One region of the Peribacillus sp. Hz7 genome, then DNA from elsewhere that is predicted to be linked to it. Evidence: riboswitches for the same ligand, from Rfam matches in the RefSeq annotation. Region 1 holds a riboswitch; each other region holds the start of a gene.
The links. Region 1 has a riboswitch for cyclic di-AMP ahead of ACE199_RS21150 (cation:dicarboxylate symporter family transporter). Riboswitches for the same ligand answer to the same signal wherever they lie in the genome.

Region 2: it holds a riboswitch for cyclic di-AMP, as region 1 does, so the genes downstream of both, ACE199_RS04500 (APC family permease) here and ACE199_RS21150 (cation:dicarboxylate symporter family transporter) in region 1, are expected to answer to the same signal.
Region 3: it holds a riboswitch for cyclic di-AMP, as region 1 does, so the genes downstream of both, ACE199_RS07930 (TrkH family potassium uptake protein) here and ACE199_RS21150 (cation:dicarboxylate symporter family transporter) in region 1, are expected to answer to the same signal.
Region 4: it holds a riboswitch for cyclic di-AMP, as region 1 does, so the genes downstream of both, ACE199_RS02915 (potassium channel family protein) here and ACE199_RS21150 (cation:dicarboxylate symporter family transporter) in region 1, are expected to answer to the same signal.

Annotation. Positions count from the first base shown of each region.
Region 1 is NZ_JBHHJV010000028.1:13,464-18,027, reverse strand. It holds gene ACE199_RS21160 (hypothetical protein) at 187-957, opposite strand; gene ACE199_RS21155 (rhodanese-like domain-containing protein) at 1,286-1,651, opposite strand; gene ACE199_RS21150 (cation:dicarboxylate symporter family transporter) at 1,796-3,058, opposite strand; cyclic di-AMP (ydaO/yuaA leader) riboswitch at 3,218-3,360, opposite strand; gene ACE199_RS21145 (efflux RND transporter periplasmic adaptor subunit) at 3,605-4,564, opposite strand, start outside.
Region 2 is NZ_JBHHJV010000002.1:191,592-196,155, forward strand. It holds gene ACE199_RS04490 (DMT family transporter) at 1-36, shown strand, start outside; gene ACE199_RS04495 (DUF6123 family protein) at 49-318, opposite strand; gene ACE199_RS04500 (APC family permease) at 569-2,395, opposite strand; cyclic di-AMP (ydaO/yuaA leader) riboswitch at 2,534-2,677, opposite strand; gene ACE199_RS04505 (5'-3' exonuclease) at 2,890-3,771, opposite strand; gene ACE199_RS04510 (carbonic anhydrase) at 4,038-4,564, shown strand, end outside.
Region 3 is NZ_JBHHJV010000004.1:82,764-87,327, forward strand. It holds gene ACE199_RS07930 (TrkH family potassium uptake protein) at 1-1,314, opposite strand, end outside; cyclic di-AMP (ydaO/yuaA leader) riboswitch at 1,617-1,759, opposite strand; gene ACE199_RS07935 (protein-glutamine gamma-glutamyltransferase) at 1,966-2,802, opposite strand; gene ACE199_RS07940 (hypothetical protein) at 2,896-3,090, opposite strand; gene ACE199_RS07945 ((deoxy)nucleoside triphosphate pyrophosphohydrolase) at 3,306-3,701, shown strand; gene ACE199_RS07950 (DEAD/DEAH box helicase) at 3,731-4,564, opposite strand, start outside.
Region 4 is NZ_JBHHJV010000001.1:614,833-619,396, forward strand. It holds gene ACE199_RS02905 (ABC transporter permease) at 1-734, opposite strand, end outside; gene ACE199_RS02910 (ABC transporter ATP-binding protein) at 736-1,527, opposite strand; cyclic di-AMP (ydaO/yuaA leader) riboswitch at 1,835-1,986, shown strand; gene ACE199_RS02915 (potassium channel family protein) at 2,089-2,745, shown strand; gene ACE199_RS02920 (DUF5105 domain-containing protein) at 3,595-4,564, shown strand, end outside.

The DNA.
Region 1 (4,564 bases):
TATTAAATAGAGTGCGTTACATAAATTTGTTAATTATCACTATTGTGTAACATACATATTTATCGAATGACATTCATTGCATTCTATGTCACCACACAACTAATTATATGTGAAACTTCATTCGGCAACGAAATTTATCCTACACTAAAAGAACACTAAGCCCCCGCTGATGAAAGTTTTACTTTATCATTTATTTAATACAATCGACCATTCCTTCGTTTTCCATAAAAAAGTAATATAAGCATCAGGTTCTTGCTTCTGCAGCTCATAGTAATAATCCAGCATGTCATCCATATTCGTGAAATCCCCTACTACCCATATTGGAATCTCCATTTTCACTCTCGTTTCAATAGCATGTTTAAGAGAAAAAACAACCCCTTCAGAGAGCATAGCAGACAACTCCTCAAGCATTTCCACTGGTATAATAGGTAAATCTCGTTTTTTCCTCAAACCAAACCACGTTCTATCTGTTTTTAATCCTTCAAGCTTTAAAGAAATAAGACTGCCTAACATTTTATAATACATAGGTAATGAACGATAATAAATTTTACTAAACCATCCATCGTCCTGTGATAAGTAAACAAACTGATTATGTAATTTGGAAAAGAACGGCTGTTTTAAATGATGCTTCATATGCCCAAGATAGAGCAGCTCAGCCAACTCCATTCCGCTCAATTCATCTAAACTATCCTCTTCTTGAAAGTCAATCCAACAAAACTCACCATACGTTCTCACATCTTGTTTAATAAATTTCGCTACACCTTCACTCGGTACATAATCTAAAGCAACATTTAAATTAAATTGTGTATCACCATAATCATGTTTTAACAACAAAAGATGTTGCAATGGCTTTTCTAAAGAATTAACAAACTCCCAAAAGCTCATCCCATTTGAAATCACAAAACGTTCAGAAGCTTGCACATGCATATATAAGATTTCCCTAATCTCATGCTTCATAACCCACTTCCCTCCGACCTTTCCGTGGAATTAGAGCGTTCATTTTATCAATTTTCTTACTTCTTCACAATCGCACGATATTCCGCTAACCTTGTACATTCATTTAAAGTCATACTATCATACCACTAAAGTGGAATAAACCCTTAGAGGCAGAACAAAGTTCATTCCATTTGGGAAATATCACTATATAATGGTTAAAATAAGGGATTACAGGAGTATTTTATACATAAACAGTGTAAAATTAGACACTAAAACATAGTGACAATTTGCTCATTCACAAAAAAGAAACACCATTCCAAAAGATAGGACGGTGTTTTTTTAGAATTTCTTAATCTCTCCAGGCGTTTATACCACCACTAACATTCTCAATTTGTTCGAAACCTAATTTTTTAAGTGTTTTTGCCGCACTTATACTTCTCATTCCACTATGACAAATGATAACTACCGGCTTCTTTTTATCCAACTCATTCACTCTTTGCTTTAATAAGTGAAGGGGGATGTTATTAAATTGCGGTATATGACGATCGTCATATTCAATTTCAGAACGAACGTCAATATACTGTTTTTTTACCTTTAACGATAAATTATTCGCTAAATCTTCTGTTGTAATACTCTTAACCCCTTTTGCTGGTAAAACCTTAGACAAAGCAAACACGGCTATTGTTAAAAACATGAGCAACGTGACCCAAGACATCTATTCTCCCCCGTTATATACCGACTTATGTATTTATATTTTTATCTTAGTAACCTTCCTTCTTTTTTGTCAAACAAGTCTTCTCTGTAAAGATATAGCTATAAAAAAATCCAGAGCAGCTTCACCGCTCTGGATTTTATATCATTATGACGCTTGCTTCACTTGTTCATCTGCTGCTGAAGGGTTAAATTGCCCTTCCCATTTAGAAATAACAATTGCTGCTAACGAATTTCCGATTACGTTTACAACTGTACGTCCCATATCTAGAATACGGTCAATACCCGCAATAAACGCTAAACCTTCAACTGGGATTCCAACAGTTCCAAGTGTTGCTAATAATACAACAAATGATACGCCTGGAACTCCAGCAATTCCTTTCGATGTAACCATTAACACAAGCATTAACGTAAATTGATCCACAATACTCATATCAATACCATACATTTGCGCAATAAACATAGCTGCTAATGCTTGATATAATGTTGACCCATCGAGGTTAAATGAGTAACCTGTTGGAATAACGAAAGAAGCAATATGCTTCGGACATCCCGTTTTCTCCATTTTTTCCATTATCTTAGGAAGAACGGCTTCAGAGCTTGCTGTTGAGAACGCTAAGATTAATTCTTCTTTTAAGATTTTAATCAGTTTAAAAATACTAAAGCCAGCTAATTTTGCGATAAGCCCTAATACAACTAGAACAAAGAAAATCATCGTTCCATATACAGAAAGAGCTAACTTCCCTAAAGGAATCAGGGAGGCCAAACCAAACTTAGACACTGTTACCCCAATTAATGCAAATACACCGAATGGAGCAAATTTCATAATCATATTCGTAACATAGAACATCGCCTCTGCTACTCCGTTGAAGAATTGCAGAACCGGCTTTCCTTTATCTCCAATAGCTGCAATTCCAAGCCCTAGCATAAGCGAGAAGAAAATAATCGCAAGCATGTCGCCCTCAACGATTGCTTTAATTGGATTAGTCGGGACAATATTGACGATCGTCTCAATAAAACCCGTTTCTTCCTTATGCTCTGCTGTATCGACATAACTCGAAATGTCAGTTTGTTCTAATTTATCCATATTAACACCAGCACCAGGCTGAAGAACATTCGCTGCTATAATTCCAACGATAATCGCAATCGTGGTAACGATTTCAAAGTAAAGAATCGCTTTACCACCAATTTTACCTACAGATTTCAAATCACCGACACCTGCAACAGCAACAACAATACTTGCCACAACAATCGGTATAACAATCATTTTAATCAGACGTAGAAAGATATCTCCAATTGGCTGCAAATATTCTTGAGCAGTTGTATTACCATAAAAAATAGCCCCTACAACCACACCAATCAGTAAACCAATGAAAATCTGACTAGCTAAACTTAATTTGAATTTTTTCATACATCCCTCACCTTTCGTAATAGTTTTTACAAAAAAACAGTTGTTTCGGTAAAGGAAACAAAATTGTTGATAAAAAGAAAACGCTTTCTGCAGCTGGAAACAGTTTTCCTTTTACCAAAAAAAGACACAAGCGGTGTCTTTATCATATAGATTCACATATTGTTTCCTTTAAGTCGCTTACGAGGTTAGCTGTCGGGTTAGGATTTGGAAACAAATTGCCCTTTCATTTCTGAATTCACCCCTAGCAGAAAGTTCTGCAAATTTGGGTCCCCCGCTCTAAAAAGATTAAGCGAAATAACTTCCCCACTTGAAATATTATATTAAAATTGATAATCTGTAAATATTTTTTATAGCCATATATTTATTTTTTCTGGATGAAGGCCATTTTATTCTGGATTTAACCGCTTTCTATCTATGTTATTTATTTTTAAATTATTCCCCAAATACTATCTTTAAATTATCTGAAAATAATAACTTTTCTAAATTATCCCTATTTTAGAAAATAAAAAAGATCTTCATATTTGAAGACCTTTTAATAAATAAAGACTATTTCTCCAACAACCCGACCAAGAAATAACGCCACTTCTCACGAGTTGAAAACGTGTTATACGCATCTAAGTTTACCTTTTCTGCTTGAATAGGAGTAATAAACGTTGAGTGATTTTTCGGAATTTCCCTTGGTGTAATAAGCACCGTCTCTCCCTCTGCTGGACCAGAAGCAATCTCAAGCTTTTGATTCGCTCTTAATCCCGCTGTAACATATTGTTTATTCACATATCCATTGTTTGTTAACTTAAATACAAAGAGGTTGTCCTTTCCATACACCGTTTTCTCCGGAATCGTCGGAACATCTACCGCTTCATTTGTAACGACCGTCATATCTACCTTTGAACCGAGGGCTAGCGACGATATTCCTTCTTCATCTGCTTCCATTACGACTTGAAACGGAAACATCGATTTTTGATTAAGAGAAGGTTCTGACGCTGGATAGTTTTCCACACGTCCAACTGTACCATTAATCCCTTTCTCTAAACGCGGAGATGTAATTTTAACTGGCATCCCAACTGCTGTTTTGTGTAACTGCGACTCCGAAAGAACACCTTTTACAGCTTGTTGAGTAGAGGCAATAGTCACCACTGGATTGTTAAGTGATTGATTAATCTGTTTCACAACCCCATCCACTTCTGCATCAATCGTAAGCGGCCCGCTGAGTTCATTCATCGCTGTTAATTGTGAATCCAGCCTTGTCTTTCTCTCTTCTAATTTACTTTTTTCTAATTCTTGTTTATAAATTTCTTGTTCAAGTGTGCTAATAATTAAATCAGAAGAAGCATTGCGATCCAAGCTTACACCATCTTGCACAATTTCCGAAACCGTTGAAGCAGTAGGAACTTGCGTTTTGTAATCCGTTAACTTCTTAATATATGCCTCTATTTCCGTTATCGCACCAGTTATCTCGGTAATTTCCCGCTCAACTTCCCCTTTATTTTTCTCTAAATCCTTTAC
Region 2 (4,564 bases), on a different contig from region 1:
GCTAAAAAAAGAAAAATAAAACCGGACTTCCATTGAGGGAGTCCGATTTTATTGAAATAAGCCTTGTTCACGAGCAAACTTTTCTGCTTCTCGTTTTGTAGAAATATGATTTTTTGTTAAAGTTTCAAGCAAAGATACATAAAAGCTGCCGTCGAACTTTTTTTGCACCTTTAATGTTAGTTCAATCGCAATATTAACTAAAGAATCACTAGCTTTCGTATACTGTTTTCCAAAATAAATAAAACCAATCATATCTTCACCAAAAGAAAAACCTTTTCCTTCTAAATATGTAATATACTCTTCAGTCGACCAAGCCAATCTTCCACCTTCTCCGTACACTTTTTCCTTCATCTTACCGCAAATTTTGACTTTTTCCTATCGTTTATACAATAAAAATTAATAATAAACACGAGAAATACCACTTCGTCAGAATAAACTTTACTTCTGAATGAAGTGGTATTTAAAGCTTTAATAAACCTACTATAATGGAAAAGATTTTTTATCACTTTACTCATTCAATAAGTTCGCTCTATCCAAAGTAACAATTATTGTACCGCTCGAACATATTTTACTTTTTCAAATGATAAGGTACAGTCGTGATAATGACATTTCTTCGATAAAGCAAGGATGTACGAATCAGTAAACTTGATTGGTTATGAAGAATATTGTGCCAGCCTTTCTTTGGAATAAATTGTGGTATAACGACTGTAACCCGATAGTTTGCTTCACTCGCTTTATGTTCAATGGTATCAATAAATTTAGTTAATGGACCTATGATGCTTCTGTAATGGGAGTGTAAAGTTACAAGTCTCACATCGGGTTGCCATTTCTTCCAATTATCCTCAAACTTTTTTTCATCTTCTCGTTCAAAAGAAACGTAAACAGCTATAATCTGTTCTGCTGAAAGGGATTTTGCATAGTTCAATGAATTTTCCACCACATGAGTAATACCAGCGACAGGTACAATGATTACATTCCCTTCGATTGGTACAGCAGGTTCACAAGACGTAACCTTTAGCTGCTCACCTACTGCATCATAATGCTTTCTTATTCGATGAAAAACGAAAATGATGATAGGTAAAAAAACTAAAACCGGCCAAACCTGAGTAAATTTAGTTAAAAAGAATATGATGGTAACAATCAAACTAATAACAGCACCAATGGAGTTAATGATTAACTTAAAAACCCATCCTTTTGGCTTTTCACGAATCCATTTAACCATCATTCCAGTCTGAGACAACGTAAATGGAATAAATACTCCTACTGCATAAAGTGGGATAAGGTTTTCTGTATGTCCTTCAAAAGCGATTATTAAGACGATGGAAGCAAGTCCTAATATGATAATTCCATTCGAATATCCTAATCGATCGCCTCTAATTGTAAACATCCTTGGTATAAACTTATCCTTTGCGAGATTGACAGCCAGCAAAGGAAAAGCAGAATAGCCTGTATTGGCAGCAAGGATTAATATTAAGGCTGTTGTTCCTTGAATAAAGAAATACATGAAATTTCGTCCAAATATCTCTTCAGCAATTTGCGAGACAACTGTTACCTCTACACTCGGAACAATGCTTAAATAATAGGCTAAAAATACAATGCCTGTAAATAACACAGCAAGTAAGGAGCCCATTAAAATTAACGTTTTGGCAGCGTTATTAGGAGCTGGATCTTTAAAGTTTGGAATCGCATTAGAAATTGCTTCAACTCCTGTCAACGCAGAACTACCTGATGCAAATGCTCTTAGAAGGATAAATAAACTGATTCCTGCTACCGGTGTGCCAATTGAAGTACGTAAGTCAGAAGAAACTTCTCCCATCAAGATTTTGTATATGCCTACACCAATCAGAATGAATAACGCTAAAACGAATAAATACACCGGATAGGCTAATATGGAAGCCGACTCTGTTACTCCTCTTAAGTTCAGGATAGTAAGAAATATTACAAAAAGGATGGCTATCATTACATTATGTGTATGCAAACTAGGAAAAGCAGATGTAATAGCATCCGTCCCCGCAGACACACTTACAGCCACAGTTAAAATATAATCAACTAATAAGGAACCTCCAGCTATCAATCCTGCATTCACACCTAAATTATTCTTTGAAACAACATACGCTCCCCCTCCATGAGGATACGCAAAGATAATTTGTCGATAAGACAAAATTAAAGCCGTTAACAGAAGCAATACTCCTACAGCGATAGGAATTGAATACCAAAATGCAGTGACACCCACTGTAATTAGCACAAGCAATATTTGTTCGGGACCATATGCAACAGAAGACAAAGCATCAGAAGATAATATAGCCAAAGCTTTTGTTTTGTTAAGCTTTTGTTCCCCGGCTGCCGTTGATTTTAAAGGCCGACCAATTAAAAATCTTTTTATAGAAGCCATCACTAAGAATCACCACCAAACATAAATAGTAATTGTATATTACCCCGTTAAATAAAAAATCTTGAAAAAAACGCAAAAATGCCTACAAGTCAAAGTTAAATAGACCTGTAGACATCAATTTTTTTGTCTCACAAGCTCCACCTTCCTTCTCATATAACGCTTACGAGGTTAGCTGTCGGATTCGGACCTTTGAGTAGCCCTACCTTGAAAGGATTCACCCCTTGAATTGTTAAACAATTCTAATAATGGTTCCCCCGCACCAAACGGTTTCAGCGATTTAGAAATATGAAACTGTGATTAGCATACTGCTGTGAATTCGAAAAGTAAATAAAAATTTTATTATGACCTATACTTCCTATATTTCTATAATACTATTGTCTTCCCTCCTAAATGTTTAATGATAAACAATATATAATATTCTTCTCTTACTACATCATTTTACATATATGATCAATAATACAAAAAATAGGAGCTTCTGTTCCGAAGCTCCTGCCCTCTTATAACATACGTAAAACCGATCGAAATTCATGCGTCTCTAGCATATACCGTACCTTTTCGTCATCATATTGAAAATACGCCTCATCAAGCGAGCAAGAAATTGGTACATCACATTTAATTTCAGCAAGCTTTCGGGATAAATGAAGCATCTCAAGCTCTGCTTCAATTTTCGTCCGCTGCCCCTTCGTTAATGAAGATAAATTTTCTAAAATGCCTTCGATACTTTCATACTCCGTTAATAATTTTAACGCTGTTTTTTCCCCAATTCCTTTTACACCTGGATAGTTATCTGCTGTATCGCCCATTAACGCTTTTAAATCAATCATTTGCCTCGGCTTAATCCCTTTCCATTCATAAAAACTATGAGGATTATGCACATCATAATTACCAAAGCCTTTTTTCAATAACACAACAGAAATATGCTCATCTAACAATTGCAACATATCTTGATCTCCCGTTAAAATACCTACACGACTATCCTTCGCTGACGCTTTCGCAATCGTTCCAATACAATCATCCGCTTCAAAACCAGCTAGTCCAATATTCGGAATATCAAAAGCTTGAACTGCTTCCTTCGCTAAATCAAACTGTGGAATCATCTCCACTGGTGCATCCGAACGATTTGCCTTATACCCATCAAACAGTTCATTTCGAAACGTATGACTGCCCATATCCCAACAAACCGCCACATGGCTTGGCTTAAAATGATTAGTTGCCGTTAGCATATGCTTTAAAAATCCTTGCACTGCATTCGTCGGTACACCTTTTGAATTAATCATAAACTGTCCCGTAACTGCCGTTCCATAAAAAGCTCTAAATAAAAGCGCCATCCCGTCTACAAGTAGAAAAGTTGGACGCTGTTCGTTTTCATTTCCTAACATACTACCACCTCAACTATGATGTGTACTTATTTTATCATGATTTTTATTAGTATAGTTACTTTTTAAAAAGAGTTTGTTATAGGATACTGTTCATTTTTGGCTCCTACTCGTTTGATCAACAATATTATTTAACACAGCCTTTCAAAAAAACTACTAGTCAAGAATCCCTATTTTTCAAAATATTAGTTGAAAATATGTATAAATTATATTAATTTAGTGACTAGTGTTATAAATTATTACATAAAAATAGAATAAGGAGGTTCAAAATGAAAGATCGTAAATTAAACTTCACCCTGTTAACAACTTTTATTTATCTATCATTAGCTGGTTGTTCTTCAGGAGTAACCGAAGCAACTAAGGAAGAGAAGCTTCGAAGAGAAGAATCCGCAGAAACGTCAACGACTATACACCCTGAAACGGATTGGTCTTACAAAGGGGAAACAGGACCAGAACATTGGGGTGAGTTAGATCCTCTAAACTCTGCATGTATAAATGGGAAGGAACAATCCCCTATCAATGTTGAGACATCCCAAATTAAAGCAGATAAACAACTTGAAAAGCTAGAAATCAACTACATCCCCTCTGAATTTTCCCTAGAAAACAATGGACATACTATTCAAGGGAATCCTGTAACATCAGATAACTTCATTGTTCTAAACGGTAATACGTATACATTAGCTCAATTTCATTTTCATACACCAAGCGAACATCAATTTAATGGACAAAATTTTGATATGGAATTACATCTCGTACATAAAGATGCCAAGAATCAATTAGCCGTAGTAGGGCTAAT
Region 3 (4,564 bases), on a different contig from region 1:
TTTAATATGACGGAAAGTATCTGATTTACGTCTCTTTGTAATAGCAAAAGCAACTGTTAAAGGACCTAATCTTCCTGCAAACATCGTGAAAATGATAAGTATACGCCCCACAGAAGATAGCTCTGGAGTTAATCCCATAGACAGTCCCACTGTACCAAACGCAGAAGTAGCTTCAAATAAATACATCATAAAATCGTGACCGGGTTCTGTAATGCTAAGCGCCATAGTCATGAATACAACAATGCTCAATCCACACAAAGCAACGGTCAGTGCTTTTAATATCGTTTCAGTCACAATTCTGCGCCTAAATAAGACAACGTCTTCTTTCCCTTTAATTTGAGACCATACGGTAGCTACTAAAACAGCAAAGGTCGTTATTTTAATTCCTCCAGCTGTGGATCCTGAACCTGCTCCAATAAACATAAGAAAAATGATGAGGAACAAAGTAGAATGTGTTAAATCTCCAATTGGTAATGTATTAGAACCTGCCGTCCTTGGAGTAACCGCTTGATACAATGCACCCAATACTTTTCCAGTTTCAGATAAAGGGCCTAATGTTTTATCATTTCCATATTCAAACATGAAGATTAACAGGGTTGCCCCTACTGTTAGAATGACGGTTGCCAGTAATACTACCTTCGTATGCACAGATAAGCGGCGAGTATCACGGTATTCATATAGTTCGTTCATCACAATAAATCCTAATCCACCAAGTGTGATGAGAGCGCATACGGTTAAGACGACAATAGGATCATCTACATAAGGAGTTAGACCCCGAAATTCTCCCATTAAATCAAAACCAGCATTATTAAAGTTAGATATAGCATGAAAAAATCCAAAATAGATGGCTTTACCTATTGGCATATCGTAAGAAAAACGAATCGATAAAATGATGCCGCCGACAAGTTCAATCACTGCAGTAAATATCAAAATTCTTTTGACTAACCTGACAATTCCTGCAAAGGATACATTATTGAAAGCCTCCTTTAGTAGCAGCCTTTCTTTTAAAGAAATTTTTTTACCTAACAGCAAAAATAAAAAAGTTGCAAATGTCATAAACCCTAATCCGCCGACTTGAATGAGCGATAAAATGACCAATTCACCGAATAAAGAAAAGGTGTCCCCAGTATCTACAACGACAAGCCCTGTTACACATGTAGCAGATGTAGCGGTAAATAAAGCATTTAAAAATGAGAGACCTTTTCCATCCTCAGTGGCAATGGGAAGAGTCAATAAAAAGGCTCCGATAAGGATGACCGTTGCAAAACCTAATACAAGGGCTTTTGGAGGATTAACCTCTTTTATTTTTTTCATCGTGATCTCCTAACTGACCTCATAAAAAATTTAGTATCCAGTTTACTTTTTCCATTATTGTATCTAAATATTTGTCCCATAGTTATTAAGATAAAGATGGGCTGAACATAGAAAAAGACCAATGTATACTTATTGAACAAGCCTTTAGTATTCGTTGCTCTATTTAACGCCTAGCAGGCTATACATATATGTTTCCAAAGAAGCCTTTAATTATAGGCATAATAAAAAGACCTACAAATATATCAGGCTGCCATTTTGTTTTAAACACAACAAAAAAGCATCCTGAATTAAGGCGGTCTTATACCCCCTTTCGCTTTAGCCGACGAAGTTAGCTGACGGGTAGGATGGCGAAAGAGTTTCTCATCCCTTCTGCAATAGCAGAATTAACCCCAAAATAATGGGTCCTCCGTTCTCAAATGATTCTGAGATTAGGCCGATATAAAATTTGTGATTTAATGCGATTATTCTACGCCTGTCATCTCCCTATTGTAAATCCCTTAAATAGACAAAAAATGGCCAAAATAAACCATATACGTTCATTATTGGCCAAAAACAACACTAAAACACTGTTTCTCGTGATATTTCTAGATGTTTTTAGATATTCAATAATTTATAAAAAGATTATATTAGTAGATTTAAAATGAAATCTAATCATTTGTAATGGAAATAGAACCGATACCGATCACCTGAAATCGAACTTTCGTTATGGTGTATGACGACATGTTGGATTTTATAAGCCATATCATTTCGTGGCAGCGTCGAAAATTTCGCTAAATGTTTAAAAGAGGGTCTTACGACTGAATTTGTCAGGTAGGCTGATTGAGTACTCCCTGGTATTCTCGCTTTATTTAGCGCTTCAATCATTTGTTCAGCAGTCCCTATTCCTACTCCATGTGCAAAATATGCACCGTCTTCGAGAACAACCGCATTTTCTCCTCTCCACCAAGGGGTTTCTGGATGAAATTCTGGATTATTAAAATAAACAACATCTCCGGGTAAGAAATAATCCGTATTAATCAGTTGTATACCGAGTTCAGGATCAGCATGCCAGCTGTATAAATAGAGGTCTTGGAATATCTGATTAAATACATATTCGCCCAGACTGTTTAAAACGGCATGATAATAGATAATTACCTTTGCCGTGGCACATTCAAACGCATACAGCGAACTGTTGTTGTAAATGTCTTGAATCGCATCAGATGGCACTACACCAGGCTTCAGCTGGAATCCGCCGGCATTTGTCAAATACCAGTATTCGGGATTACAACGAGAATGGGAAAAGGGTTGGAACTGAGCATACCCTTGATTCATGGCTCTTGCACTTACTATGATGTTTTTGCGTAATTTGAGTTCAAACGATAACTCATCGAGAGACTGATACGAATAAACGACCGGATGTTCATTCATTTGTTGAACAATTACCCTTTCAATACTACCAGACGGCCACATACTACTTTGTTGAACATTCATCCCCGATATTTGTATCATACTATCCCTCATTCCAATCTTAAGTATCATTCTTCTTATTACCTATTGTATTAAGGGATTCGTTTTAAGGTGTATTTAAGCAGAAAAACATATTTAGATTAAACTTTTCATCTCCATGAAATATTCATACACAGCATTTGATAACGCATCATCTATCTCGTTTCCTTCCTCATCAATGATTTGCGTATCTCCAGACCACCCAGTCCTAAACACCTCTAGTACGACAAACTTATCCCCTTTATATTCCACTTCATACTTTTCAATAGTGGCACAATGTTCTACACTCATGTAGATTCCCCTCCTTCAGAAAAGTTGAACTATTTATATGAGAAATATTATTCTTTATATTGTCGTTTGTTTAAAAACCTATCCTCGTTCTAATCACGTTGTGCAATTCCCTCTAAGCAAACAGTGGCACTTTTCTAAAGATAATTTCTCTCTAAACTACTAACAACTAAAAATGATATGATAAGGATGTTATTTTTAACCCGAGGAGGATTCGTATGAAAAAAGTTGTCAAAGTAGTAGCAGCTGTTATTGAAAATAATGAAAATGAAATTCTTTGCGCTCTAAGGTCGCCTGATATGAGCCTTCCTAACATGTGGGAATTCCCAGGTGGAAAAGTAGAACAAGGAGAAGACCTTTATTCTGCTATCGAAAGAGAAATAGCTGAGGAACTAGGGTGCAACATTAAAGCGAATGATGTATTTAATGAAAATACGCATGAATATGATACGTTTATCATTACGTTAATTTGCATGAAATGTACAATTGTAGAAGGCACACCTATTCCAAAAGAGCATTCAAAACTGATTTGGCTGAAACGCGAGAACTTAAGCTCGCTTAAATGGGCTCCTGCGGATGTTCCGGCGGTGGAGGAATTAATAATAAAAAAATAGTCCTCTCTTCTGAGAAGACTATTTTTTGTTTAAACTCTGATTGTAAACTCTTTATACAAGTTTGCAGGTACTTCATGTTCCAACTCTATTTTTACTGTGATGGGCTTTTCTCCTTCAAATGACACGGTATTCCCTTTGCCAATATAAATGTAAGGCTCCGTTTTCCCATCAATTTGTTTATACTTTCTGATAAACAAATGTAAATTAATATTTCGAGCTTTATTATATATAATATTCTTCCCTCGTTCAGAACTTTGTGCTGTACTGTTTGGGGTTTGCCATTGAAAGAATCGCTCATTAATGAATTCATCTTGATAATTAATGCTTTCTTTGATATCTGCTTCCTTATGCAAATCAATAAATAAGAAATAGTCATTTTCGTTCGACAATAAACCTGATCCCCTAAAGGAACTATGACTTTTTCGATAATTAGATAGTAAAGCAGCATCTGCCATTTGATATTGCTCATACAATTTAAAATGTGGTAAACCATAGTCTTTTTCTTTAAATTCTTTTTTATAACGTGAAATGCCGTAATTTAATAAGTCTTCGATATACATTCTGTACTCTTCGTTCTCAAGTACATTTATGAGTGCTTGTGTCTTCTCTAGCTTCCCATTACTATACGTGAATAATTTAAGATTACGTTTTAGCTGACCGCTATCATAATAATCTTGATTTAAACATTCAAAAGCATGTACCACACTATCTTCTTGAATGTCTTGAACAAGCTTCAAAATTTCGCTTCTAGCCGTTGTGAGAGAAATTTCCTGATGTTCTAATAAATATTTAGCAATAACAAATTCATAAATCCTTTTAATTGGTAACTTACTTGATAGTTCTTTTAGTACTCCTTCAAATAA
Region 4 (4,564 bases), on a different contig from region 1:
GTTTTTAATTGGATGGCGGCTACTGTAATGGCATAGCCTAAGCCACCTTTACCTCCACCGATTCCTGCTACATATTCTCCAACAATAGCTCCGACAATCGATAAAGTACAAGATACTTTTAATCCTGCCATAATATAAGGCATTGCAAATGGAATGCGAAGTTTCCATATTTTCTTCCATTTTGATGCATTATATAGTGTAAAGAGTTCTCCCATATTTTTATCGACTGAATTCAGTCCCATTAATGTATTCGAAATAACTGGGAAAAAACCAATTAAAAACGAAATGATTACAATGGCATTGAAACCGGCGCCAAACCAAATAACAATAATCGGTGCAACGGCAACAACAGGAATGGTTTGCAAAATAATGGCGTATGGATAGATGCTAATTTCTAACACTTTCGAGCTTGCTAATAAAATAGAAACGAAAATACCGATAGTCGCACTGAGTAAAAATCCAATAATCGATTCAATAACTGTAATTTGAATGGCTGGCCATAATAAGTGCCAATCCGTTAGTGCAGCGTGTAAGACATCTGTAGGTTTCGGAAGAATAAATGGTTTGATCCCCAATAAAGAAGGAATCAATTGCCATAGAGAGAGGAAGGCAATTAAAGCAATGATTGGACCGAGATAAACACCTTTAAATTTAGTCCAAATTTTCCCTGTATTACTTTGAGGGAAATGCGAAACCATTTTTGTTTTTTTCGTTGCTACTGATTGTGTGGACATCTTATCCTAACTCCCTTCTTATTGAGCTATTTTCGAGACTGTGGGCAGCTATATCTACATAGTCTGTAAATGTTTTGTCTGTTCTTACTTGGAGTGTTCTTGGAAAGGGGAGATTGACGTTAATAATGGATGATAATTTCCCGGGACGAGAAGACATGACTGCGATTCGTGAGGATAAAAATACAGCTTCATATACGTTGTGGGTAACAAATAGAATAGTAGTTTTTTCTTTTTGCCATATATTAAGGAGGTCAATCTGCAATGTTTGGCGTGTGATTTCATCGAGAGCGGCAAAGGGTTCATCCATTAATAACATTTTTGGTTTTGCCGCTAAAGCACGGGCGATTGAAACTCTCATTTTCATCCCGCCTGATAGTTCTCTAGGATAGGCATCTAAGTAATCTTTTAAACCGACCATCTCTAATACCTCTATTGCGTACTCCTTATGGCTTTTCTTAGTAGATCCTCTTAATTCAAGCGGCAATAATACATTATCAAGCACAGTTCGCCAAGGAAGTAAATTTGCATCTTGAAAAACGAAGGCGATATCGTTTGTTCCTTGAATAATCTCCTTAGGTGTTTTACCGAAAACTTGGACATGGCCGCTAGTGGCTTCACTCAACCCAGCTACCATCCTTAGCGCAGTGGACTTGCCGCAACCCGATGGACCTAAAAAACTAATAAACTCGCCTTCTGTAATCATTAAGTCAAATTGACTTAATGCAATGATGCCCGTATTGTACACTTTACTAACACCTTTGAATGAAACGACTTCGTTTGGATTTGTGCTCAATATTTTCCCCTCCTGAAAAATCACATTATTTGTTTATGTTTATAAATGTTATATTATATTACATAATATGTGATATAATACTTATTTTATTGTGTTGTAGTTCATTTGTCATTAGCAAAAACGAACAAATCGAAGTGGATATTTTAGTTACTATCACTAATTATATGTTATAAAATCTTACATTTTGGATTTTTGGGCTTTCAAAAAGTGAAAAATCTATATTTTGTCGTTCTATAAGGTGAATGCTCTCAAATGTTCTTTACAACTTAATTTTGAAGGAGTAATATTACTTTCATGTAAAACCATATTTCTTTATTCGCTGAATCCTTTATGGAACGGGGGAACCAATTTTGTGGCGGTGTTTTCGTCGCTTGGGGTGAATCCTTTATGAAGAAGGTAGGGCTACTCTCATGGTCCGAATCCGACAGCTAACTCCGGAAGCGTGAAGAGAGAGGAAGTGATACTGGTGATCGAAAAAATGCATTCGACCACGGGGGAATCCTCTGTGGTCTTTTTTGTGCTTTCTATATAAAGAGATTGTAATAAAAGGGGAAGAACGAGATGAAAAAACAGTTTGTTGTATTTGGTTTAGGAAGATTTGGAGGGAGCTTAGTCAAGGAATTCCATTCGATTGGAGTGGAAGTCATGGCTATCGATAAAGATGAAAGTAAAATAGATGAATATGCAGCCTTTGCTACCCATGCCGTCGTAGCTAATGGGTTGGATGAGATGAGTTTAAAGTCCTTAGGTGTAAGAAACTTTGATGTCGCTTTCGTCTCTTTAGGTGATGATATTGAAGCAAGTATTTTAACATGTTTACTTCTAAAGGAAATGGGCATTCCTCAAGTTTGGGCAAAAGCTCAAAATATGTATCATCATAAAGTTCTAGAAAAGGTCGGAGTGGATCGAGTTATCCATCCAGAAAGAGATATGGCGCAGCGAATTGCTCATCATATCGCTTCCGAAAAAATTATTGATTATATTCAATTATCTGAGGAGTATAGCATCGTGGAAATTGTGGCGTCACATAAAATTGATAAAAAATCATTAATGGATTTGGATATTCGTGCAAAATACCATTGCAATATTATTGGTATTCAACGTGGAAAAGATATTAATGTGGCTCCGCTTGCTGAAGAACAAATTCGGCAAGGAGATACATTAATTGTGATTGGACATAATAAAGATATTGCAAAATTAGAGGCCCAAGGCGTGTAACAAGCAATATACATTTGAAATGAATGCTTACTGAAACGCTTGTATTAAACCGTTTTATCCCACACCTAATGGAAGTAAGCTCCCCACCTCAAGCTTGTGAGAAGAAAAAAGGGAGATGAGGGAATTCCCTCATTATAGCTGCGGCTCCTAGCTCCTCGAGGTCATAAGCGGTTATGCTCTGTGGCAAACTGCGTCATGCTGCCTCTCATCTTATGCTTGTCGGGGCTGAACAGTTGTCTCAGCTTTTGGCATAGTAAATCTGTCTATAGGGGAATAATCGCTGACTTCTTTATTGTCGAAAAATGAATCATTGTAGGAGTCAGGGAATTTGGTAAAGTAGGTCCGCTTACCCTCGTCTATTTGCTGATAACAACAAAAAAGTGAGTATCCAATATCCTAGTGAAGATATATGGACCGTATGAAAAATATACAAATAGAAACAAGCAGTGAATGTTTTCGCTGCTTGTTTCTATTTGTATAGTAATATTCGGAAGATTAATAGATGGAAATCAGTGTATGGAAGATATAGGGTGAGCTAAATCAAAAGTTCTATTATTTGTATAATAATTAATAAAAATAAGAAAATGGTATGTTATAGCGCTTATGTAAGTATATTCAAAAACTAGTAAAAATGAATTATTTTCCTTTATTTATATAATAAACCAAAAAAATATTTGCTATCTATTCCCTGTATATCAAGGCTTTGAATCATTAAGCCTAGTCCAATAGGTTTATTTTTCCTTTTTATTAGGGATAAATATCCTGTTTTGGAAGGGGGGATTTAGGTAGATTTAATATGTGAGAAGAAATGGTACATATTATAGTCTAGTTTAGGAAGGGGTTCTTTTTTTGAAAAAATGGGTATTATTCTCCGTTGTATCAGTATTTATTTTCCTTTTATCTGCATGTTCAGATTCGGGTGAAAAGGCTTCAACTGAAAAGAGTAAAGGGTTGGAGGCTTCTATTGAAAGCGCTAGTTATATTGTTTCAGAGAGTGATGATGGGGTTTCTGAAAATGAGAACTTAGCTATGATGGCTATTAATTTAAAAGTCAAAAATTTATCAGATTCTCCAATGCGATTATCAGGGTATGATGGGATTAAGTTATATGATGGTGAGCAGCAAATCAATATTAATCCAGAACTTTATAATCGCGATATAGGCTTGGATATTGATACGGGCGGGAGTATTGGTGCAGGAAAGTCAAAAACTGTATTAGCGATATTTGAAGTAACAAAGGATAAAGAGTATGAAATTGGCTTAAATCCACTATTCGATGATCCCGAAGAGGAGTCAGAAGAGTTAGTATTAAAGCTTGATACGAAGAAGTATGCCGCTAGCTATGAAACGCTGCAAGATCCAGCGAAAGCATTGAAGGCTTACGTGAATCAAATCTATTACAATAAGGAAAATCCAGATTATGAGCAACTTGTATCGGCTGATAAACCAGTATTGCAAGAATCCGCACAAGAAGCATTTGAAATGGAAATAAACAAGGTGTTTGATAAGAAGTTAGATGACACAGACATTGAAAAGCTATATGCAACATACCGTGATATCTTAGCGGAAAAGGCTGAGGTGAATGCTAGTACTATTGCAAATGCTAATGATAAGGCAATCGTTGAAGTAGAGGTTTCTACACCGTCATTAAAAACATTATATGAAGATGTTTATGAGTATGAGCGTGAATTTAGAGAGAATACAGGAAGTTATGATTCACAAGAAATTGATAAATATGTACTTTCAAAATTGCCTAAAATTTTAAATGCTCTTGAGGTAAACGAACTTAGCGACCCAGTGGAAGTGTCCTTAACGAAAA